Regions from separate parts of the Mesorhizobium sp. B2-1-8 genome, predicted to be linked through region 1. Evidence: riboswitches for the same ligand, from Rfam matches in the RefSeq annotation. Region 1 holds a riboswitch; each other region holds the start of a gene.
What was found. Region 1 has a riboswitch for cobalamin ahead of FJ970_RS23210 (DUF1636 family protein). Riboswitches for the same ligand answer to the same signal wherever they lie in the genome.
Positions count from the first base shown of each region.

Region 1 (7,584 bases):
CGCTGGGACGATGCGATGGCGGTGCGCCGCGACATCGATCCGCAAAACCGCTTCGTCTCGCCCTACATGGTCGACCTGTTCGGCATTGAACGATGAGCGCTTATTTTGCCACGCTTTCGGATGCGCTGAAGCAGGCGGGCATCTTCCAACCTTGCCTGCTGCTCGACCTCGACCGGCTGGATGGCAACATCGCCCTGGTGAAGGAGAGGCTTGATGCCAGCCTTGCCGTACGGTTGGTCGACAAGTCGCTCGCTTGCCTGCCGCTGCTTTCCCACATCGGCAAGGCGCTTGGAACCCACCGCTTCATGACCTTCCATCCGCCGATCAGCGAGGCGGTGCTGAGCGCGTTTCCGGACGCGGATCTCCTCTACGGCAAACCGATGCCGGTCGGCTCGGCAAGGGCCGCGCTTTCCAGAGGCGATGCAGCCTGGTCGCGGGTATGCTGGCTGATCGACACACAGGAGAGGCTGGCTGACTATGGCGCGCTCGCTGACGCACTCGGCGTCGAGCTGCGCATCGCTTTCGAAATCGATGTCGGACTGCATCGCGGCGGCCTCGCCGAACCGGAGGCCTTGTCGCGGGTGCTGAAGGCGCTGCCTGCCCACAGCGGGCTGCGCTGCGAAGGCGTCATGGCCTATGAGGCGCATGCGCCGCACATACCCGGCCTGTTCGGCGGGCCGGCCAAGGCGTTGGCGCAAGCCTCGGAACGGGCCGCCGCTTTCGTGGCGCGCCTCGGCATGAACCAACGCCATATCTTGAATATCGGTGGCAGCAAGACCGCGCTGCTTCATCATGGCGGCACCGCTAACGAAGTGTCGATGGGCTCGGCCTTCGTGCTGCCCGGCGATTTCGACACGCCAGGACTCGGTGGCTTCCAGCCGGCGGCCTTCATCGCGACGCCGATCCTGAAAGTGGTCGAGCCGATGCTGCCCGGCCCGCCGGTGGTCTCGCGTCTGCTGCAGGCGCTCGGCAGGTTTCCGCGCAAGGGCTGCTATCTCTATGGCGGCAAATGGATGGCCGAACCGGTGTTTCCCGAAGGCATGACGACGAACGGCCTGCTTGGCCTGTCCTCGAACCAGCAATTCATGGGCCTGCCCGCCGGGGCCGCCGTCAGGCCCGGCGACCACGCGTTCCTGCGGCCGACGCAGAGCGAAGCCGTGCTGCAGCAGCTCGGACCGATAGCGGTGCTTTCCGGTGGCAGGGTCGTCGACCGCTGGCCGGTGCTGCCGATGGGATAATGGCTGTCGTCTCGGCGTTCGCCATTGGCGCCTGCACCTGCGATGTCGTCGTTCTAGGGTTTGCGCGCGTCGCTTCGCTCCCTGCTCCGCCCTAGAATGACGAAGTTATGAGGCGCCTCGTCGCAACGGATTTATTGACTAAGTCAACTAAATGATTGATCCTGTCCAGGACAGGAGGAATCCCCATGACGATCCACGACCACCCCGGCAAGGAACGCATCGACGCGGTGCGCGCCTTCAACCGCTTCTACACTCGCCAGATCGGTGTGCTCGACGAAGGCTGGCTGAAAAGCACCTTCTCGCTTACCGAGGCGCGGGTGCTCTACGAGCTTGCCCATCGCGACGGGCTCGTCGCCAGCGACCTGGTGCGCGATCTCGGCCTTGACCCCGGCTATGTCAGCCGTTTGCTCAAAAAATTCGAGGAGCGCGGTCTGGTCGAGCGCGAAGCCACCGAGGCGGACGCGCGCCGCGCCTCGATCGCGCTGACGCCGGCGGGCAGGGAAGCCTTCGCGCCGCTCAACCAGGACTCGCACGACCAGGTGCGCGCGCTGCTCGATCGCCTGGCGCCCGTCGACCAGGATCGGCTGGTCAAGGCCATGCGCATCGTTCAGGGCCTGCTCGGCGACAGACCCGAACCCAAGGTGCCTTACATCCTGCGGCCGCTGCAGGTTGGCGACATCGGCTGGGTCACGCGCCGCCAGGGCATGCTCTACGCCCAGGAATATGGTTGGGATGAAACCTACGAGGCGCTGGTCGCCGAAATCCTCGCGGCGTTCGTAAAATCGTACGATCCGAAATGGGAGCGCGGCTGGATCGCCGAACGGGAAGGCGACGTCGTCGGCTCGGTCTTCGTGGTGCGCAAGTCGGATCAGGTGGCCAAGCTGCGGCTGCTCTATGTCGAACCTTCGGCGCGCGGCCTCGGCATCGGCAAGCGCCTGGTCGAGGAATGCATCGGCTTTGCCCGCGCCAGGGGATACAAGACGCTGACCTTATGGACCAACGACATTCTGACCGCGGCCAGGCACATCTATCAGGCGGCCAGTTTCAAGCTGATCGAGGAAGAGCCTCACCATTCCTTCGGCAAGGATCTGGTCGGACAGAATTGGGATCTGGAACTGTAGCGGCGCGTCATGCCTTGACCGGTACCCAGATTTCCAGCCCGCCATTACCGGTGCGGCCATCGAATTCGGGCCCGTGGCGCTCGAATTCCGGCGCGTCGGCGATTTCATGGCCGGAGCCGGGCAGCCAGCTGTTCCAGATCGTGTTGATCGTGCGCCGGATGGTCGAGATGTGCTCACGATGCGTGAAGACGGCGTATTTCTGCGCCGGCACACGCACGCGGTAAAAATCCTTGGGCAGGTCGGAGAAATCCGTCACCTCGACGCCGACGACATAGTCGAAATTGCCGGCGTCGTCGCCGTTGAGGCAGACGCCGTAGAAGACGCCAGGCGCCTCGCCGGGAATGTTGCCGATATAGGGGGCGAAGCGCTGCCACTGCATTGGGATGCCGGCGCTGGACTCGCAACTGTAGCGTTCGCCAAGCCCGGCGATGAGCAAGGGGCGGCTGGTCTCGAAGCGCGGCGGCTCGAGCGTGTGAGAAGTGAACTGTCCATCAGGATAGGCTCCACGAGGTCGAGGTTTCGGGTCGAGCCTTGCGCGCGCACCAGTTCAGGCGTGGTGCCGAACTCATCGCGAAAAGCCCGCGTGAACGCCTCGTGCGAGCCGTAGCCGACATCGAGCGCGACTTGGAGAATGTCACGTGCGCCGCCGGCCAGCTTGCGCGCCGCTTCGCTCAAGCGGCGCGCCCGCATATAGCCCACGACCGACCGTCCCGTGGCCGCGCCGAAGGCGCGCGTCACATGAAAGCGCGAGACGCCGCTGCTTGCCGCGACATCGTCGAGCGTAATGGCCTCCGGCAGGTGGCTCTCGACAAACCATAGCGCCTTCTCGGTCGGGTTCATGTGTTCCTCGCATGTGGCGTTCTCACTCTGGCGCCTCGTTGCCCGGCCAGTTTGATCGAAATTGCGCCTGGCGCAAAATCGAAAGCGGCAACGGCTGTCGGGCGGTGGACGCAAAGTCGACGACAGGCTTGCTCTCTTGTTTGTTCTGTTATAACAAAACGAAGCAACCGCCTTGCCTCGCCTTCGCGCGCGGCCTAGGCTGCGACTCGTGATGGTCCCCGAGCCGAAAGGCGAGGGGTGAAAAGGGAACGCGGTGAGACCCCATGGGGTCGAGGCCGCGGCTGCCCCCGCAACTGTAAGCGGCGAGCAAGATCCGGAACGCCACTGGCCGGCAAGGCTGGGAAGGCAGGATTGCGCGGAGACCCGTGAGCCAGGAGACCTGCCATCGCTGAGTTGACCGGACGGGGTGTGCCGGGAGGAAACGTGGATATCGGTCTTGTCGGCCGGTCGGCCAACATCCTTCCGTCGCCAGTTTTGAAAGTGACGGGAAGTTGGACGGCGCAATCGATCGTATTCACCCCGGCTCCATGCACCAGATCATCGTGTGCACCCTTTGCCGCGACGTGCCGACCGGTGTCAGGTCGGGCGAAGGTTTGTGCGCCGAGTTGTGCTCCCGCCTCGCGGCCCAGCCTGACGTGGCGCATGGTTTCACGGTCGAGGGCGTGGCTTGCATGGCGGGTTGCGCGCGTCCCCTGGCAGTGGCTTTCCAGGCGCCAGGCAAGGCAGCCTATCTCTTCGGGTCGATCGACGCGCAGGCGGACGCTGCCGATCTCGTGCGGTTTGCCAGGCTCTACGCTTCGCTTCCCGATGGCTGGTGCAATTCCGGACAACGTCCGCCGCGCCTGGCCGGCAAGACGCTGGCCCGCATCCCGGGAGCCGGCAAGCTGACGGATGGCACTCGATGACAACGCCGCTTCTCGATGCGCGCGACCTGGGCGCGATGGCGAATGGCCGGCATCTGGTCCATGCCGTCAGCCTGTCGGTGACATCGGGCGACCGCCTCGCCATCATTGGCCCCAACGGCGCCGGCAAGACCACGCTGCTGCGCATGTTGTCCGGCATGCTCAGGCCGAGCTCCGGGGAGGTGAAGCTCGGCGGGCGGCGCCTGGACAGGATTTCCCCCTCCGAGCGAGCCCTGCATATCGCCGTCGTGGGCCAGACAGACCAGCCGGACCCACGGCTGGCGGTGATCGACTATGTCGAACTTGGCCGCGTCCCGCATGCCGGCCTGAGGCGCCGCGGCGAGGAACGCGACATTGTCGTGGACGCGCTGCGCCGGGCCGGCCTGTTGCCGCTGCTCGGCCGGACCATCGGCTCGCTGTCTGGTGGCGAACGCCAGCGCGCCCAGCTTGCGCGCGCCATCGCGCAGGAGCCCAAAATCCTGTTCCTCGACGAGCCGACCAACCACCTCGATCCGCGCGCCCGCGCGCAACTGCTCGAACTGGTGGCCGGCTTCGGCATGACCGTGATCGCGGTGCTGCACGATCTGACCCTGGTGGCACCCTTCGCCACCCGGGTCGCGGTGATGAACGAGGCCCGGCTGCAGGCGCTGGCGCCGCCGCACGAGGCGCTGACGCAGCAGCTGATCCGCGAGATTTTCGGCGTCGACGTGTTTCGCCTGCGCCATCCCACCGAGGACCGCGAACTGACGGTGTTCGACCTTCCGAACCGCGCCGCACCGCCGTCCTGATCAAATCCATCCTTATCCGACACGTTCAACCAAGGAGCAAAGTCCGTGAAACGCCTCGCCTTGTCCCTCGTCGTCTCGCTGCTGGCCTCGACGGCCTTTGCCTTCCCCGTCACCGTCGACAGCTGCGGCAAGCCGCTGACCTTCGACGCGCCGCCGAAGCGCGCCGTCATCCATGATCTCAACATGGCCGAGATGGCCTTCGCGCTGAAGCTGCAGCCATCTATCGTCGGCCTGACCGGTATCACCGGATGGTACAAGGTCGCCCCCGAATTCAAGGCTGAGCAGGGCTCCATTCCCGAACTGGCGCCGAAATATCCGACGCTGGAGAATCTCATCGCCGTCGAGCCCGACTTCTTCTTCGCCGGCTGGTACTACGGCATGAAGCCCGGCGGCGAGGTGACCCCCGACACGCTCGCACCGCACGGCATCAAGACGCTGGTGCTGACCGAAAGCTGCGTCCATCTCGACAAGAGCCGCCCGGCCGCCTCCATGGACCTGCTCTATGGCGACGTCGAAAAGCTGGGCAAGGTCTTCGGCAAGGAGGCGGAAGCGGAAAAGCTTGTCGCCGGCTGGAAGGCGCAACTCGCCGATATCATCGCCAAGGTCGGCAGCGCCAAGGGAACACGCGTGTTCCTGTACGATTCCGGCGAGGACAAGCCGTTTACCGCGGGAAAGTTCGCCATCCCCAGCGCCATGATATCGGCAGCCGGCGGCGACAACATCATGGCCGACATGGATACTAGCTGGGGCAACACGGATTGGGAAACGGTGGCGGCGCGCAATCCGCAATTCCTCATCCTGCTCGATTATCAGGACGGCGGCGGTTACAGGAAACTGCTCGATTTCCTGAAGGCGCACCCGGCGATGAAGGAGACGGACGCGGTCAGGAACGAGCGCTTCGTGGCGCTTCGCTATGCCGAACTGACGCCAGGACCGGCGAACATCGAAGCCATCGGCAAGATCGCCAGGGCGATGCATCCGGAAGCGTTCTGATGGGTCTTGCCCGAGAGCACAAATCCGGCGCGCTTTCAGGGCACAAGGCCTTCACGCTGGCCATGACGGCGGGCGCGGTGGCGCTCGTCGCTCTCGCGCTGCTGTCGATCGCTTACGGCTCGACGCTGATACCTCTAACCGATGTCGTCGCCGCACTTGGCCGTGCCATCGGGCTGGATGAGCCCGGGATATCGGGCCCGGTCGGCAAGATCGTCGTCGACTTGCGGCTGCCGCGCACGATCCTGGCGATCTGTGTCGGCGGCGGGCTGGGTATCGTCGGCGCGCTTTTGCAGACGGTGACCCGCAACGACCTTGCCGACCCTTTCCTGTTCGGCCTGTCGTCGGGGGCCGCTGCCGGCGCGGTTTCCGTCATCACCGTCTTTGGTGACAGCTTCGGCATCTGGACCTTGCCTGTGGCTGCGTTCACCGGCGGCATACTCGCCGCCTCCATCGTGCTTTTGCTGGTGGCGCGGGTGAGGGGGCAAGGTCCCGAACGGCTGATCCTCGCCGGCCTTGCCGTCTCTTTCATGTTCACGGCCTTGACCAACTATCTGGTTTTTGCCGGCGACCAGCGCGCGGCCCATTCGGTGCTGTTCTGGACCATGGGCGGGCTCGGGCTGGCGCGCTGGGACAATGTGTGGCTGGGCGCGGTGGGCGCTGGCACGATCGCGGCTTACGGACTGTGGAACCACCGCAAGCTGGACGCTTTCCTGGCCGGCGAAAGCGCCGCCGAAAGTCTCGGCGTGCCGGTGGCCCGCATGCGCAGGACGACATTTCTCGTGGCGGCTTTCTCGACGGCAATCCTCGTCTCGGTCGCCGGCGTCATCGGCTTTGTCGGATTGATGATCCCGCATCTGTCGCGGCCACTGGCCGGTCCCTTGCATCTGCGCCTGATCGCAAGTTGCGCGGTTTTCGGGGCGATGCTCCTGCTGGCAAGCGATCTTCTGGCCCGGACCTTGCTGCCGCCGCAGGAACTGCCGATCGGCATCATCACCAGCTCGCTCGGCGCGTTCTTCGTCGTCACCATGGTTGTTCGAAACCGCCTTTGAAGACGGCGTCTGCGCGTTTCGCATGAGAGGGGCGTTCACCTGTCGCTAACCAGGATCGCGTTGCAGACCTGCCATGCGCATTTTTCCGGCTTTCGTGGCGATGTGGTATCTTGAATAGTAAGCACGCTTATTATATGTATCGCTCATGGTTTCAGATGGCATCGACAGACTGGGATTTTTGATCCACGACGTGCAGCGCCTGATGCGCAAGCGCTTTGAGGCGCGCGCCAGCGGACTGGGCCTCTCTTCGGCGCAATGGCGGCTTCTGGTCCGCGTTGCCAAGGAGGCGGGCGTTGCACAGGCGCGACTCGCCGAACTGCTCGAAATCGAGCCGATCAGCGTCTCACGCCTGGTCGACCGGATGGAGGAGGGCGGCTGGATCGAACGCCGCTCCGACGCGGCCGACCGGCGCGTACGGATGATCTTCCCAACCGAGAAGGCGAATGCGGCCTATGCGGACGTCAAGAGCCTCGCTGGCGAGGTCTATGAGGAATCGCTCAGCGGCGTTTCGCCGGAAGACCGGCGCGTCCTGATCCGGGCGCTGGATGTAATGGTACAGAATCTGACGGACAGCGAAGCTTCGTCGCTTGAAAAGATCAAGAGTTCGGAAGGTGCGGCAGCATGAACGCGGTAGCCAAGGTAGAAGAAAACGC
Region 1 is NZ_CP083952.1:4,719,306-4,726,889, reverse strand. Features, by position in the region: gene FJ970_RS23230 (D-arabinono-1,4-lactone oxidase) at 1-96, shown strand, start outside; gene FJ970_RS23225 (alanine racemase) at 93-1,238, shown strand; gene FJ970_RS23220 (helix-turn-helix domain-containing GNAT family N-acetyltransferase) at 1,424-2,359, shown strand; partial or broken gene FJ970_RS23215 (AraC family transcriptional regulator) at 2,367-3,199, opposite strand; cobalamin riboswitch at 3,395-3,601, shown strand; gene FJ970_RS23210 (DUF1636 family protein) at 3,691-4,104, shown strand; gene FJ970_RS23205 (ABC transporter ATP-binding protein) at 4,101-4,889, shown strand; gene FJ970_RS23200 (ABC transporter substrate-binding protein) at 4,935-5,882, shown strand; gene FJ970_RS23195 (FecCD family ABC transporter permease) at 5,882-6,931, shown strand; gene FJ970_RS23190 (MarR family winged helix-turn-helix transcriptional regulator) at 7,077-7,556, shown strand; gene FJ970_RS23185 (HlyD family secretion protein) at 7,553-7,584, shown strand, end outside.

Region 2 (7,584 bases), 670 kb from region 1:
ACCATCAGCTCGATCTGGTCGCTGGCGAAGGCATCGCCGGCCTCAGGGTCTTTCCCCGGGAAGAAGCTCATGAACTCTCCTGGTCAGCGGTCAGTGGGCGCTTTGGGCATATCAGGCGAACCGGATCGCCGCCTTTGCTCTTAGTTTAGCCGCCACCTCTTCGCGATTGCGCGGATGCTGGTGGGTTTCGAGCGAATCGAGAAGCTCGCGTGCCGATGCCGCGATGGCGTCGACCGCGTGATCAAATGCATGCTGGTTCTTGGCGGAAGGCCGCGTCGTACCGCTCAGCTTGCGGACAAACTGGAGTGCCGCGTCGCGGACTTCGTCATTGGTTGCCGGCGGATCAAAATTGAACAGGGTCTTGATGTTTCTGCACATCGCTTCCGTATCTCCTCTTGTCCGTTTCAATCGGGACGAACTGTATCCTCGATCATGATCGTGTCCAAAAATCGGTAAAGCTGCTCGGCTCCCTAGTCCGCGTCGAGCGGCTCGGTTCCAACCGGCTTGCCGTCGCGCGACAGCCTGATCTTCTCGACCTTGTCCTCAGCGGCCTTCAGCAACCGGTCGCAATGCATCTTCAGCGCCTCGCCGCGCTCGTAGATCCGGATCGACTGGTCGAGCGGCACGTCGCCACGCTCCAGATCATCGACGATCTTCTCCAGAGCGTCGAGTGCCTGTTCGAAGCTCATCGCCTTGACGTCTTCGTTGATCTCACCAGTCATCATTCATCCTTTCATCAGTCGCCCGACATGGGCGGCGACCGAAAATGCCAATCCCTGCAGATCGTAGCCGCCCTCGAGCAGGCTGACGAGCCGGTTGCCGCCATGGCGTGCGGCGCGCTGCATCAGCTGGCCGGTCGCCCAGTCGAAATCGTCCTCGGTCAGATTGATTTCCGCCAGCGGGTCGCGATGGTGCGCGTCGAAGCCAGCCGAAATGATGATCAGGTCGGGCGCGAAATTGTCGAGTGCCGGCAGCACGCGCGACAGGAAGGCATCGCGAAACACCTCGCTGCCGGTCCGCGGCGCCAGCGGCGCGTTGACGATGTTGCCGGCGCCGGTCTCGCTCTTCGCCCCGGTGCCGGGATAGAGCGGCATCTGGTGCGTCGAGCAATAGAGGACCGAAGGATCGTCCCAGAAAATATCCTGCGTGCCGTTGCCGTGATGCACGTCCCAGTCGACGACGGCGACACGCTCGGCGCCATGCTTCTTCTGCGCATAGCGGGCAGCGATTGCCGCCGTATTGAAGAAGCAGAAGCCCATGGCCGTGGTCTTTTCCGCATGGTGCCCAGGTGGCCGGGCGGCGACGAAGACATTGTCGGCGCGGCCCGCAAAGACGTCGTCGACGGCGGCGTTGGCGGCGCCGATCGCCGTGGTCGCGGCCTGCCAGCTCTTCGGGCTGGCGGTGGTGTCGGCATCGATGCGGGCAATGCCTTCGTCGGGGATGGCGGCGCGGACACGCGCGACGAAATCGGCGGGATGCGCGTAAAGGATGGTCGCCTCGTCGCCTTGCGGTGCCTCGACACGGTCGAGCGCGGCGAAAGCTTCGTCGTCGAGCACGCGTTCGATGGCGCGCAGGCGGTCGGGCCGCTCGGGGTGACCGGGCGGGGTGATGTGTTCGAGAAAGATCGGGTGCGTGTAGAGACGAGTGGCCATGTCCCCCTATCTAGTGCCCCGGCGCGGCGATGGCCATGCGTTGCGGCCTGATCGCTGGGGAAAATCGAACCTGCGTCCATTCATGTCGCTGCGGGCATTGGCGTCGCCGGCCATTCGGCGTAAGACTGCCGCTACTGCCTGGTGCCCGCGAAAGCGGGAGAATCGGGAACACGGTTTGATACCGTGGCGTGCCCAACGCTGTGAGGGGGACTGCGCCGGTAAGTGCCACTGTCGATGACGGGAAGGCACCGGACGTGGGTTGATCCCGAGCCAGAAGACCGGCCTGGCAGGCATCGTCATCCGCATGGTCAGGCGGATGACGTCAGAGCGACGTGCGTTCTCTTGGACGCACAAAGTACGCTCTGAAAATTTGAACTGCTGCAATCGCAAGGGGACAAGCGATGCCGGAAGATATGACCGCTGCAATGGGCGATGGATTCGACCAGATTGCGCGCGACGCGGTTTACCGCGCCATGTTCACGCGGCGCGACGTGCGTAGCCATTTTACATCGGAGACGATCGACGACGAGGTGCTGGCGCGGCTGCTGCTTGCCGCCCATCACGCGCCGTCGGTCGGCTTCATGCAGCCCTGGAATTTCATCGTCATTCGCGATGCCGCGCGACGGGGGGAGGTGCGCGACCTGTTCTTGGCCGCCCGCGAACAGGAACTGCCGGCAATCGAGGCAGACCGGCGGGCGCTCTACCGCAAGCTCAAGCTCGAAGGCATTTGCGAAAGCGCGCTCAACATCTGCATCACCTGCGACCGCGAGCGTTCGAAAGGCTCGCCGCTGGGACGCTGGCACAATCCGGAAATGGATCTCTACAGCACGGTCTGCGCGGTGCAGAATTTCTGGCTGGCGGCACGCGCCGAGGGCGTTGGCGTCGGCTGGGTCAGCATCATCGAGACGCAAGCGCTGAAAAGCCTTCTATCTATCCCCGAGCACGTGACGCCGATCGCCTATCTCTGCGTTGGCCGTGTTTCCGAGTTCGCGCCCAAACCCGACCTCGAAACGCATGGCTGGGGCCGACGGCTGCCGCTGCCCGACCTGATCATGAGCGAGACGTTTTGCGGCCAGGGTGAGGCGTCGCTCAAATCCACGGTGGCCCGCCTCAACACCGTAGCCGCTGCGCCGGCAAACCTCGCCGATCAGCGCGTCGCGCCGGCCGTACCCCAGCGCGAACCGTCGAAGGTGGAGAGCGCCTTGTCCTTGAGTTCCCGGAACTTTGACGAGGCTTCGGCGAGCCGGGCGTCCCAGGCGGCATCGGGGACCTGGCCCTCGATGGTCTTGAAATAGACCTGCATCAGGCAGGCAATGGCGAACGGCTCGATGAAGGCCGCCTTGAAAGCCCAGGCAAAGACGATGGCCAGAACGAAGGCCCAACCGGCGAGCTGACCGGGCATGACGTAAAGAATAGTGGCTGCCGGCGCCAGCATCAGCAGGAAGATGACAAAGGAGACGCCCCACATGATGACCGCCAGCCAGACCGCGTTCCTGACCATTGTCTTGCCGTTCTGGGCGTAGAGCACGACGCCTTGCCGCGCCGTCTCGAACGGCGAGGACGAATTGATGCGGATGTTGTAGCCGAGAATGATCTCGTCGACATAGGTGAGCGACAGGCGGATCACCGTGTTGATGAACGAGACCAGGCCGCTCAGGCCCGGAATGGGCAGGAAGGCTGCGATGCCGCCGAGCAGGCCGGTGATGGCGCGGATGGCGCCCTTGACCAGTTGGTCGACGACGAAAAGGATGTTCGCCTCGGCAAAACGCTCGGTCACAACCTCTTTGGCGTAGGCGATCTGGTTCTGGCCATCGGGAACGTCATGGCCGTCGATCAGATGCACCATGACGGCGATATGACCTGCCTTGACGACGTAGAGGATGTATTCGCGGATCCAATAGACGGCGATCGAGACGAGGCCGAAACCGACCACGCCGCCCCACATGGCAAAGGACAGCGGTCCGTCGGGGTCGGTGGAGATATGGCCGACGCCATAGCCGACCGAGGCACCGGTGCCGGTGGCCATGATGTAGGCCAGCGTGATGCCGAAATAGACGATCATGCGAAAGACAATGAAAGGCCAGGTCCGCATCATGATGGAGACCGACCTGCCGATATCGAAATCCCACATGCCCGAATCTCCCCTCAGAGATGGCTGTGGAGGATGCGCTCAAACCGGCTATTGTCAATTGCAGGCGGCGGCGGGAGGGCCACGGTGGCTCAGTTTGGCCGCGCTTCCGGCTTCTCGAGCAGGCCTTCAAGCAATTGCTTGAACGCGGCCACCACCTTCCTCGACGTCGCTTCGGGATCGTTCGAATTGGCGATCCGCTGCGCGGCCTGACTGCTCGCTCCGTTGATCAGCCGCGCGGCCGTCTCCGGATCGAGCGCCGGCACGACCACCCCTTCCTTTTGCAGCGCGGTCAGATGATCGGTCATTGAACCGACGCAGGCATTGGCATTCGACCATTGTGCCGGATCGCCCAGCACCGCCGGACCGTCCCGGAACATGATGCGCTGGATTTCCGGCTCGAGCGCCATCTCGATATAGGTGGTGCATTCGTCGACGAAATGCTGCCAGCGGGTCGGCGCCCTCGACGCGACCTCGTTCACCCGCGCCGCCATCTCAGCATCGATTTGCGCGATAACCGCCTCGAGCAGTCCCTTCTTGTCGCCGAAGTGATGATAGAGGGCGCCGCGCGTCAGTCCGGCCGACGCGGTGAAATCGTCCATCGACGCTTCGGCGTACCCGATGGTGCCAAAGGCTTGGCGTGCCGCGGCGATCAGCTTGGCGCGTGTCTCCGCGATCATCTCCTTGCGTGGTCGATGCATGTCCTGGCCTTATCTACATACGCCCCGTATGCCAATTGACATACGGGGCGTATGGTCTATTTAACACTCATACGTGTCGTATGTAATCGTCGAATCGCCCCTTGTCGAGGAACAGGATCATGCAAAACCCCTATTCGGAAATTTTTCGCGCTCCCGGAGCCAAGGGCTTTGCCGCCGCCGGTTTCGTGGCGCGCCTGCCGATCGCCATGGCGCCGATCGGCATCGTGGCGATGCTGTCGCAGACGCGTGGCGAGTACTGGCTGGCGGGTGCGGTTTCCGCGACATTCGCGTTGACCAACGCTTTCCTGGCGCCGCAAATATCGAGGTTGGTCGACCGCCTAGGCCAGACGCGGGTTGTCGTACCCACCACCGTCATCTCCGTGCTCGCATTCGCGACCCTGATCGCATCGGCCAACCGGGGTTGGCCGGTATGGACGCTGTTCGTGTCGGCATTGGCGGCGGCGGCGATGCCAAGCATGCCGGCCATGGTGCGTGCGCGCTGGACCGAGATTTTCCGGAGCCGACCCGAGATGAACACCGCCTTCGCCTTCGAGTCGGCGGCCGACGAACTGGTCTACATCGCCGGCGCATCGCTGTCGGTGGGCCTCAGTGCCGCGCTGTTCCCGGAAGCGGGCGTGCTCGTCAGCACGCTGTTCCTCGCCCTTGGCTCGACAGCCTTCATCCTGCAGCGTTCGACCGAACCGCAAGTGCGACCGGTGGACCATGGCTCAACGGGCTCGGCAATCCGCCTGGGGCCGGTTCAAATCATCACCTTCGCCATGATCTTCATCGGCGCGACTTTCGCGACGACGGAGGTGAGCACGGTGGCGATCACCAAGGAATTCGGCCAGCCGGGCGCCGCAAGTCTCGTCATCGGCGTCTATGCGCTGGGGTCCTTCGTGCTCGGCATCATCATCGGCGCGCTCAACCTGAAAGCACCGCTGCAGCGCCAGCTCGCCATCGCGGTCGCTTTGGTCACGCTCGGCACGCTGCTGCCGCTTACCGCCGGCACCGTGCCTGCGCTCGCGCTGACTGTCTTCATCAGCGGCGTGGCGATCTCGCCGACCTTCATCACCGCCTTCGGCCTGATCGAACGGCATGTCCCTGAAACGATGCTGACCGAAGGCATCACCTGGGTGATGACCGGCATCGGCATCGGTATGGCGCTGGGCTCTTTCGCCGCCGGTGCGGTGGTAGACGCGTTCGGCGCCCAGAGCGGGTTCTGGGTTTCGGTGGCGTCAGGCGTTATCGCACTGATCACGGTGCTGCTCGGCCAGCGCAGCCTCGCCACCCACGGATGCGAGCTGGAAGGATGCGAGGCGGCAATCCCGGCCGAATGACAGCCAGGATTTGTCGAGCTCAGATAATCTCGGTCTTGGCGATGTGAATGCCAAACCCTTCGAGGCCGACATAATGGCGTTCGCGCGAGGCGATCAGATTGATCGAGGAAATGCCGAGATCCTTCAGGATCTGTGCACCAAGGCCGATCTCACGCCATTCGCTCTCGCGCCGGCGCGCCTCTTCATGATCCTCGCGATCGCCCGGCGCCGGCCGGTTGCGCTCCTGGTGAGCGACGCCGACCGAGCCCTCGCGCAGATAGACGATGACACCGCGCTTGCGCTCGCCCATCGCCTTCATGATGCCATCGAGCCGGTGGCTGGTGCCGAACACGTCGGTCACCACATCCTCCGAATGCAGCCGCACCGGCACCTCCTCGCCGTCGCGAATGTCGCCAAAGACGATGGCGACGTGATGCATCGTGTCCCAGGGCAGCGTGTAGGTGAAGACCTGCGCCTTGCCACCCAGCGTTTCGATGTCGGAGCAGGCGACGCGCTCGACCAGCGTTTCCTTGCGCTGCCGGTAGGCGATTAGATCGGCGACCGAAACCTGCTTGAGGCCGTGCTCCTCGGCGAAGGCCGCGACTTGCGGGCCGCGCTTGACGGTGCCGTCATCATTGACCAGTTCGGAAATGACACCGATCGGCGGCAGGCCGGCGAGCTTGCAGAGGTCGACGGCCGCCTCGGTATGGCCCGAGCGCATCAAGACGCCGCCCTCGCGCGCGATCAGTGGGAAGATGTGGCCAGGGCGGACGAAATCGGAGGCGCCGACATTGCCGTTGGCAAGGTTCCGCACCGTCAGTGTGCGGTCGTCGGCCGAAATGCCTGTCGTCGTGCCATGCTTGAAGTCGACGCTGACGGTGAAGGCGGTCGTGTGGGCCGAATCATTGTCGGCCACCATCGGAGCGAGGTTCAGCCGCTTGGCCTCCTCGCGCGGCATTGGTGTACAGACGATGCCCGACGTGTTGCGCACGATGAAGGCCATCTTCTCCGGCGTACAGTGAACGGCGGCGACGATCAGGTCGCCCTCGTTCTCACGCCCGTCATCGTCCATCACGACGACAATCTCGCCGCGTTCGAAAGCCCGGATTGCTTCGACGATCTTCTTCTGGTCGTAAGGCATGGAAATGCTCGCTTCGCTCGCAGGGAATAGGCAATAGGCAGTAGGGAAAAGGAAATTTTGGCTCTTTCGGGCGGGCAGACTGGCCTCCTGCCTAATCCCTACTGCCTATTCCCTTTCCTGTCTGTCCTCGATGCCGCAGATAGTGGTCGGCAATGGCGCAGGCAACCATGGCCTCGCCGATCGGCACGGCTCGGATTCCCACGCAAGGGTCGTGGCGACCCTTGGTCATCACCTCCACATCGTTGCCGTCCTTGTCGATCGATTTGCGCGGCGTCAGGATCGAAGAGGTCGGCTTGACGGCAAAGCGCGCGACGATCGCCTGGCCGGTGGAGATGCCGCCGAGGATGCCGCCGGCATTGTTGGACAGGAAGACCGGCTTGCCGTCATTGCCCATGCGCATTTCGTCGGCATTCTGTTCGCCGGTAATGCGGGCGGCCTCGAAACCGTTGCCGATCTCGACGCCCTTGACGGCGTTGATCGACATCAGGCCGGAGGCAATGTCCTGGTCGAGCTTGGCATAGATCGGCGCGCCGAGGCCGGGAGGCACGCCGTCAGCGACGATCTCGATCACCGCGCCGACCGAGGAACCGGCCTTGCGAATGCTATTGAGATATTGCGTGAAGACGGGAACCGAAGCGGGATC
Region 2 is NZ_CP083952.1:5,386,034-5,393,617, forward strand. Features, by position in the region: gene FJ970_RS26545 (pirin family protein) at 1-71, opposite strand, end outside; gene FJ970_RS26550 (DUF2277 domain-containing protein) at 112-378, opposite strand; gene FJ970_RS26555 (exodeoxyribonuclease VII small subunit) at 471-722, opposite strand; gene FJ970_RS26560 (histone deacetylase family protein) at 726-1,652, opposite strand; cobalamin riboswitch at 1,775-1,954, shown strand; partial or broken gene bluB (5,6-dimethylbenzimidazole synthase) at 2,126-2,632, shown strand; gene FJ970_RS26570 (hypothetical protein) at 2,800-3,783, opposite strand; gene FJ970_RS26575 (TetR/AcrR family transcriptional regulator) at 3,873-4,481, opposite strand; gene FJ970_RS26580 (MFS transporter) at 4,601-5,821, shown strand; gene ribB (3,4-dihydroxy-2-butanone-4-phosphate synthase) at 5,841-6,941, opposite strand; gene aroC (chorismate synthase) at 7,033-7,584, opposite strand, start outside.
Region 2: linked by a shared signal. The riboswitch ahead of bluB (5,6-dimethylbenzimidazole synthase) and the one ahead of FJ970_RS23210 (DUF1636 family protein) in region 1 are both predicted to bind cobalamin.

Region 3 (7,584 bases), 2.0 Mb from region 1:
GACGGTACCGATCGCGACGCCTGCCTCGGCAAAGGGAGCGGCGGTCAGCTTCGGCGTGCGGCCGGAAGATCTCGCGATCGCCAGTGGTAGCGACTATCTGTTCGAGGGGACGGTCGATTATCTCGAGCAGCTCGGCGAGGTCCAGCTGGTCTATATCGACATCGGCCGGGCCGACCTGCCGCTGGTGACCAAGTTGCCGGGCAATGTCGAGGTCAAGCGCGGCTCGACGTTGCGGCTGACCGCCAATGCCGGCGACCTTCATATCTTCGATGCGGATGGACGGTCGTTCGCGCTGCACGAAGCGGAAGCAAAAGCCGCCTGAGACCACAACCTGTCTCGACGACGCAAAAAGAGAGCGGCGGGCAAACCCGCCGCTCTCTTTTGTATATCACCACGGCTGGTTAGTTGTTGCCGAAGAGATTGCGATCAGCACCCTGATGCGCCGGCTTCTGCACGTCGCCGGACGAATTGAGCAGCTTGTAGACGGGCGAGTCGCTGTTGCGGATCGAACCCGTATGCGACGTATCGACGTTGACGGTCGCCTGCTTGTTGATGTCGGTGCCGCCAACGTTGTCGTTGCCGGCATAGGCGCCGCCAGCGGCAATCAGAAGAGCGGCGGCGGTAAGAACAATCTTTTTCATTTTTTTACTCCGATATTTTCGAATTCAAGGGACGGGCTGAGCGCGCCGTCCCTGCTTGACGAGATGTTAGTTGTTGCCGAACAGGTTGCGATCGGCGCCGTGCTGGACGGGCTCCTGGTTGGCAGGAGCCGACTTGTCGACCGAAGCGGTGTACGAGTTGTCCACCGCGGCAGCAGGCTGGTTGGCACCGTTGGAGCCATAGTTGTCGCTGGCAAAAGCGCTGCCGGAAATAGCCAGAACGGCGGCGGCGGCAATAAGGATCTTGTTCATTTTAGACACTCCTGAATTTGTTGAATTCCACCGGACCGGCGGGCAAGCCCGCCATCCGTGCGGATAGGCCGTTAGCGACCGAAGAGGTTGCGATCGCTGCCCTGAGCAGGCGCCTGAGCAACCGGCTCCGACGTCTTGGTGGAGGTGGAAGCGGTGTACGAGCTGTCCACGGCTGATGCGGGCTGATTGGCACCGTAATTGTCGCTACCAGCGAAGGCGCTGCCGGAAATCGCCAGAAGGGCGGCGGCAGTGAGAACAATCTTTTTCATTTTGGGTACTCCAGTATTTTCCCGTCCGTCTAGCGGCGTGTCTTGGGATTAAAATCGCGTCGTTCGGACAGCTCCGATGTGGGAGAGCCCCGCGGCCGTTTCCAATCACGAAGTTGTTCAGCGTGGACCATGACTCCACCACTTGAAATTGTACCAGGGCTTTCCACATCCGCTCTTTTTCTTCGTGATATCAATTGGTTATCTAAATCCAACGCCTCGATCATCAACTGTGTCGGAGGCTCGGCGTTCACACCCTCTTGCACGCACCGTCAACAGAAACGAACCGTTCGGTTCGATTTTAGACTCTGCTAATAGTCACTTTTTGAAACCGTTAACCTTCTCGCCCGCGGCAAAGGGGTCGAAAACGGTGCCGGCGCGTCTGGCGACGGAGGTCGATTCCAACGGCTACGACCCTGTCACGGCGATCCAGCGTGCGTGTCGCGCCGCATGGATGCGATGTCGCTTTCGTGCCGATGTCGCAAAGCCTGCCGTGATTAGATCAGGCATCTCAGGTGCCGCTGCGTGACGACGGAGCGGAGAATTGGGAAGCCGGTCAGATTCCGGCGCTGCCCCCGCAACGGTGGTGGAGTTCAAGTCGCAACGGGAGACCACTGGGCGAAGGCCTGGGAAGGTGTCGCGATGGTCCGCAAGGACAACTCCAGAGCCCGGAAACCAGCCCGAGATGGCCAGAACTCGACTGATCGCGGTGGGCGGTCAAGAGGCGGATGGTGTTTGTCCGGCTTTTTGCCGATCTGCGTCCAGTCCTTCCTCAATCACCACCAGTTCAGTCCTTGAAACTGAGGACAGGACATGGACGCGCGCAACGACATGCTGAGGCTCTTGAACAGCCGCAAACAAGGCTTTTCGCTGGAACAGCCCTTTTACACCGACCCGGACTACTTCAAGCTGGACATGGAGCTGATCTGGTATCGCGACTGGCTGTTCATCGGCCATGATTGCGAGTTGCCCAAGCCGGGCAGCTTCATCACCGTGCAGATCGGCGATTATCCGGTCGTGCTGGTGCGCGATCAGCAGGGCAAGATCAACGCCTTCCATAATTCCTGCCGCCATCGCGGCAGCCGCGTCTGCAACACCGACAAGGGCATGGCCGCCAAACTGGTCTGTCCCTATCACCAGTGGACCTACGAGCTCGACGGCCGGCTGCTGTTCGCCCGCCAGATGGCCGATGGGTTCGACAAGAGCCAGTTCGGGCTGAAGCCGGTCGCCTGCGAAAGCGTCGCCGGCTATGTCTTCATCTGCCTGGCCAAGGAGCCCGCCGACTTCGCGCCGATGCGGGCGATGATCGAGCCCTATCTGAAGCCGCACCGGCTCAGCGAGGCCAAGATCGCCTTCGAGAGCACGATCATCGAGAAGGGCAACTGGAAGCTGGTCTGGGAAAACAACCGCGAATGCTATCATTGTGCGGGCAATCATCCGGAGCTGTGCAAGACCTTCCCGGAAGCACCGACCGTGACCGGCGTGCAAGGGGCCGACAGCGATCCGGAGATGCTGGCGCACTGGGCGAAATGCGAGGCTGCTGGCCTACCCAGCAAATTCCGCATCGACCCGGCCGGGCAATACCGCGCCACCCGCGCGCCGCTGCTGCGCGATGCCCAGAGCTACACGATGACCGGCAAGCGGGCGGTGAAGAAGAACCTGTCCGACAGCGTTTCGGCCGACCGGATCGGCACGCTGATGCACTATCACTACCCGACAACCTGGAATCATATCCTCATCGACCATGCCGTCACCTTCCGCGTGCTGCCGGTCAGCGCCACGGAGACGGCGGTGACGACCAAATGGCTGGTACACAAGGATGCGGTCGAGGGCGTCGACTACGATCTCGCCGAACTCACCCATGTCTGGACCGAAACCAACGACCAGGATCGCCGCATCGTCGAAGAGAACGCCTTCGGTATCCTATCGCCCGCTTACGAGCCCGGCCCCTATTCCGAGCTGCATGAGGGCGGTGTGATCCAGTTCGTCGACTGGTATGCCCGCTTCATCGGACCGCGCCTTGCCGAAGGTGGCCGGCCTGCGCTGCGCAGCGTCGCATGAGAGGCTGAGGGATGAATGCGATGACCGACCTTGGCCTTTATCGTCATCTCGACCAGATGGCGCCCTGGAACGACAGGCTGCAGGTGCTGGAAGTGACCGGCGTCAGCGACGAGGCGCCGGACGTGAAGACCTTCACCTTCCGGTCCGACAACCAGACCTGGTTCCGCTACAAGCCAGGCCAGTTCGTGACGCTGGAACTGCCGACGCCGGACGGCCCGCTGATGCGCACCTACACGCTGTCGTCCTCGCCGTCGCGGCCGTTCTCGATCGCGGTGACGGTGAAGGCGCAAGCGGGCAGCGTCGGCACACGCTGGATGTTCGATCACCTGGCGCCGGGCTCGCACGTCAAGGCCTATGGACCAGGCGGCGACTTTTCACTGCACAGCCATCCGGCGGCGAAGTATCTGTTCGTCTCGGCCGGTTCCGGCGTGACGCCGATGATGTCGATGCTGCGCTGGCTGAACGACTGCGCGCCATGGACCGATGTCGGCTTCGTCAACTGCGCGCGGCGCCCGGAAGAGATCATCTTTCGCAAGGAGCTCGAGCTGCTCGGTGGCCATATGCCGGGCCTGTCGCTCGGCTTCATGATCGAGGAGCGGTCGAGCCGCGAGGGCTGGTACGGCCATATGGGCCGCATCGACGCCATCCGGCTGCCGCTCCTGGCACCCGATTTCCGCGAACGCGAAATCTTCTGCTGCGGCCCAGATCCCTTCATGCGCGCCGTGCGCGGCATGCTGGAAGCCGCCGGCTTCGACATGACAAAGTACCATCAGGAGAGCTTTGCCGCACCGACCGTGGAGGAAATCCCGGCGCCGTTCGCGGCGCCGGCGCAGGACGGTGTGGCTATCCCCGTCGAAGCCGCGACGCCGATCCGATTCGCGCTTTCGGATGTCGACGCCGAATGCGTCGCCGGCCAGACCGTGCTGCAGACGGCGCGTGCCTCGGGCGTGCGGATACCGGCGGCCTGCGAATTCGGCCTGTGCGGAACCTGCAAGGTGAAGAAAGTCTCCGGCAGCGTCGAGATGAGCCACAATGGCGGCATCCTCGATCATGAGGTCGACGATGGCTTCATCCTGGCCTGTTGTTCCAAGCCATTGTCGGCGCTGGAAATCGAGGCTTGATACCGAACTGATCGCAGAAATGGTCGGCACCTTGCCGGCACAGCTTGCCTTGCCGGGATATCGTTTTCGAATCCTTCGATGGCGAGGCCGTGGTGCTCAACCTTGCCAATGGCAAATATTTCGGCCGTCGCGGCAGTTCCGCCAATGGGACGATCAGGCGACGGTCGCCGCCTATGGCGCATTGCCTTTCCAGCTTGTCTCGGCGGAATTCTTGCTCATTGGCTGATAGCGGGAAGGCGCCACGATGCGCGATTAACAGCCCTTTAGGTAATCCCCGCTAGCTTTCAGGGTCAGTTCCAGCGATTTCGGGGGCAGCGGGTGATCGATGTGAGCACTGCCGTGGGGCGAGTGACCCGGCACCGGTGGCACCTATCTCGATGCTGCTTGATACGCTGGGCGCGACCGCACGATCGGCTTCTGCTTTCGACCACATCGGCTCGGGTTCCTCAATTACAGAGGCAGGCGTAGCTGTGCTCCCAGGATTTCGTCGTTCTGCGTAAAAGTGATGTTTGTTGGAGCGGTCCCGAGCGTGGCAAATGTAAGAAACATCAATACCGCGACTGGCTTTGCGTCTTCGATCGGAAGCTTGTCAGCGGTCTGGCTTGTTGCGACCGTGGTGGTGTTCTCGCTTTTTATGCCATGGGCAGCCGGCGACAATACCGATGTTAGCTGGCTCATTCTTATCTGCGAAAAGGTTCTTGATGGCCAGAAGCTCTATGTCGATATTCTAGAAACCAATCCACCTTTTTCCGTCGCCCTCTATATTGGGCCGGTATGGCTGTCTCAAAGGCTCGGCATTTCGCCGGAATCGGCGATTGAATTCTTTATTTATATGGTTTTTTTCGTTTCAATTGCGCTGTCGGCGGTCGTCATCGAGCGAAGCCGAATTTTCGTCGATGTGAAGACGCAATGGATATATCCCGCGCTAGCGGTTTTGCTTCTCATCATGCCTGGTAATGTTTTCGGCCAGCGCGAGCACATTGGCACGATGTTGTTCATGCCGATGCTGTTCCTGATGATGTGGCGGATTGAACCCGGTGCGGCTGCATCGGTTCCTCTTAGCCTTGCCGTGGCGGTCGGCCTAGCGGGAAGTGTGCTGGTTCTGGTCAAACCACATTGGGCAGCTGGCATCGTACTGCCCTATCTCTTTATCGCTTGGCGCAAACGCTCGGCAATGGCGTGCTTGACTGCCGAAAACGTCGTCATCTTCACAGTTTGCGCTGCCTATCTCGTCAGCGTGTATATATGGTTTCCCGAATTTCTTGGCGCCTTCCTACAATTGCTGCTACGCTACTATGTCAGCCTGCGAGCCAACGTAAACATTTTCGCCGCATTGCCGACTTTTACGGTCTTTGTCGTTTTCGCGGTCTTCCAGATGCGTAGATCAGTCTGGCGAGACGACGTTGCGCTGGCGGTGGCGAGTGCCGCTGGCTTCTTCGTCTCCATGCTTTACCTGGGAAAATACTGGCCCAATCACCAGTATCCTTATCAGGCTACGTTGCTGGTCGCGATGCTGCTGGCAGTGGCATCGCGATGGAGAATGGCGCTTGGTCTTACAAATACAGAGGCTGCTTCCGAGGTAGCCAGCGTCAGGCTCCACGCCGCAGCCGCGCTGGCTGTGATCGTTGCACTTTCGGTGATGCACCACCAGTCTTACCAGTTGCCTGAGAAAAGCCTGGTCGATGCCATCAAGAGCCGTTATGCCTCGCCTTCGGTCGTCCAGGTCAGTTCCGACCTGTCAGTCGGCAATCCGCTGACAAGGATGACCAACGGTCGCTGGCTGTCGGCCTATGCTCATGATTGGGTTGGCACCTATGCGCTTTGGGGACTGATGCGGGGTGAGTATCAAGGCGAGGACGAGCGCATCGCGCGGCAGGACCTTGATAGTTATACTCGCTACGTCAATTCCCTGATCCGGGACAACAGGCCCGATATCATCCTGATGGATCGGCTAAACAAGAAAAAATCAGCGTGGCCGCTGACGGCGAACTTTCCGCCAATTTGGATCGTGTGGATGCGCCAGAATGCGGATTTCCAAATCTTGATGGAGGATTATGAGGAAATCGCGAGTGGGGACTATATTGAAGTCTATGCGCGACGCTCGGATGCCCATAGCTCGCTCACTCAGGCTTCGTCACCCGCCGCAGCGTCAGATTGATCCTGCCACCGTTCTTGAGCAGCGTCGAGGTCGAAGGGTAGATGCGGTCGACGCCATGGAAGGCAAGACGGCCCTCGCCGCCAAGCACGACGACATCGCCGCTCTTCAGCCTGAACGATTTGGTGGCGCCATCGCGCGTTGTCTGGCCAACCCTGAACAGGCAGTCGTCGCCCAGCGAGACCGAGACGACCGGTGCCGAGAACTCGGCCTCGTCGCGATCCTGATGCAGGCCCATCTTCGCGTCGGCCGTGTAGAAATTGATCAGGCAGGCCTGCGGTGGATTCGGATAGCCCGATACCTGCCGCCACAGATCGAGCAGGCTGTCTGGGATGGGCGGCCACGGCTCTCCGGTCAGTGGATGCGTCGGCTGGTAGCGATAGCCGCGTTCCTTGTCGGTGACCCAGCCGAGCGGACCGCAATTGGTCATGCGCACGCTCATCTCCTTGCCGGTCCGCGGCATGGCCGGCACGAACAGCGGCGCTTGCTGGACGATGCTCCTCACCTCCTCGACCAGCGTCTCCTGGACGGCGCGGGACAGATGGCCCGGCATGTGGCGGACGCCCTTGGGCAGAACGAGCATGGAATTGGCTCACCTCGCGGATATTCGGAGCCGCAGGATGCCACCATCACAGGCATGGGGCGACCCGAAATCCGTCGTCGATCTCATTGAAATTGCCGAAGCGGGAATGGGCGGTGAATTCGCGTTTCCCAATTGGCCAAAGACAGTGACGGACAAAGAATGCGAAGCCGTTTCGTACACGTGATGGTGGTGCTAATCGTTTTCCACCCGGCCGCGCAGCTTCTTGATCGTGCCGCGTCCCGCCTTGCTCTTCAGCCGCCGCTCGACCGCGCCTTTCGACGGCCGTGTCTTCTTGCGCGGCGGCGGCGGTGGTTCGGCAGCCTTGGCCACCAGTGCCGCGAGCCTCGCCCGCGCATCGGCGCGGTTCTGTTCCTGCGTGCGGAAGCGTCCGGCCTCGATGACGATGACACCGTCCTTGGTGGCGCGCTGGCCGGCAAGTTTTATGGTCCGCTCGCGCACGCGCTCCGACAGACCCTCCGCGTTTTGC
Region 3 is NZ_CP083952.1:389,478-397,061, forward strand. Features, by position in the region: gene FJ970_RS01775 (ABC transporter ATP-binding protein) at 1-322, shown strand, start outside; gene FJ970_RS01780 (DUF680 domain-containing protein) at 402-641, opposite strand; gene FJ970_RS01785 (DUF680 domain-containing protein) at 708-911, opposite strand; gene FJ970_RS01790 (DUF680 domain-containing protein) at 983-1,180, opposite strand; cobalamin riboswitch at 1,674-1,876, shown strand; gene FJ970_RS01795 (aromatic ring-hydroxylating oxygenase subunit alpha) at 1,991-3,238, shown strand; gene FJ970_RS01800 (hybrid-cluster NAD(P)-dependent oxidoreductase) at 3,259-4,359, shown strand; gene FJ970_RS01805 (hypothetical protein) at 4,889-6,517, shown strand; gene FJ970_RS01810 (alpha-ketoglutarate-dependent dioxygenase AlkB family protein) at 6,480-7,097, opposite strand; gene FJ970_RS01815 (hypothetical protein) at 7,096-7,281, shown strand; gene arfB (alternative ribosome rescue aminoacyl-tRNA hydrolase ArfB) at 7,290-7,584, opposite strand, start outside.
Region 3: linked by a shared signal. The riboswitch ahead of FJ970_RS01795 (aromatic ring-hydroxylating oxygenase subunit alpha) and the one ahead of FJ970_RS23210 (DUF1636 family protein) in region 1 are both predicted to bind cobalamin.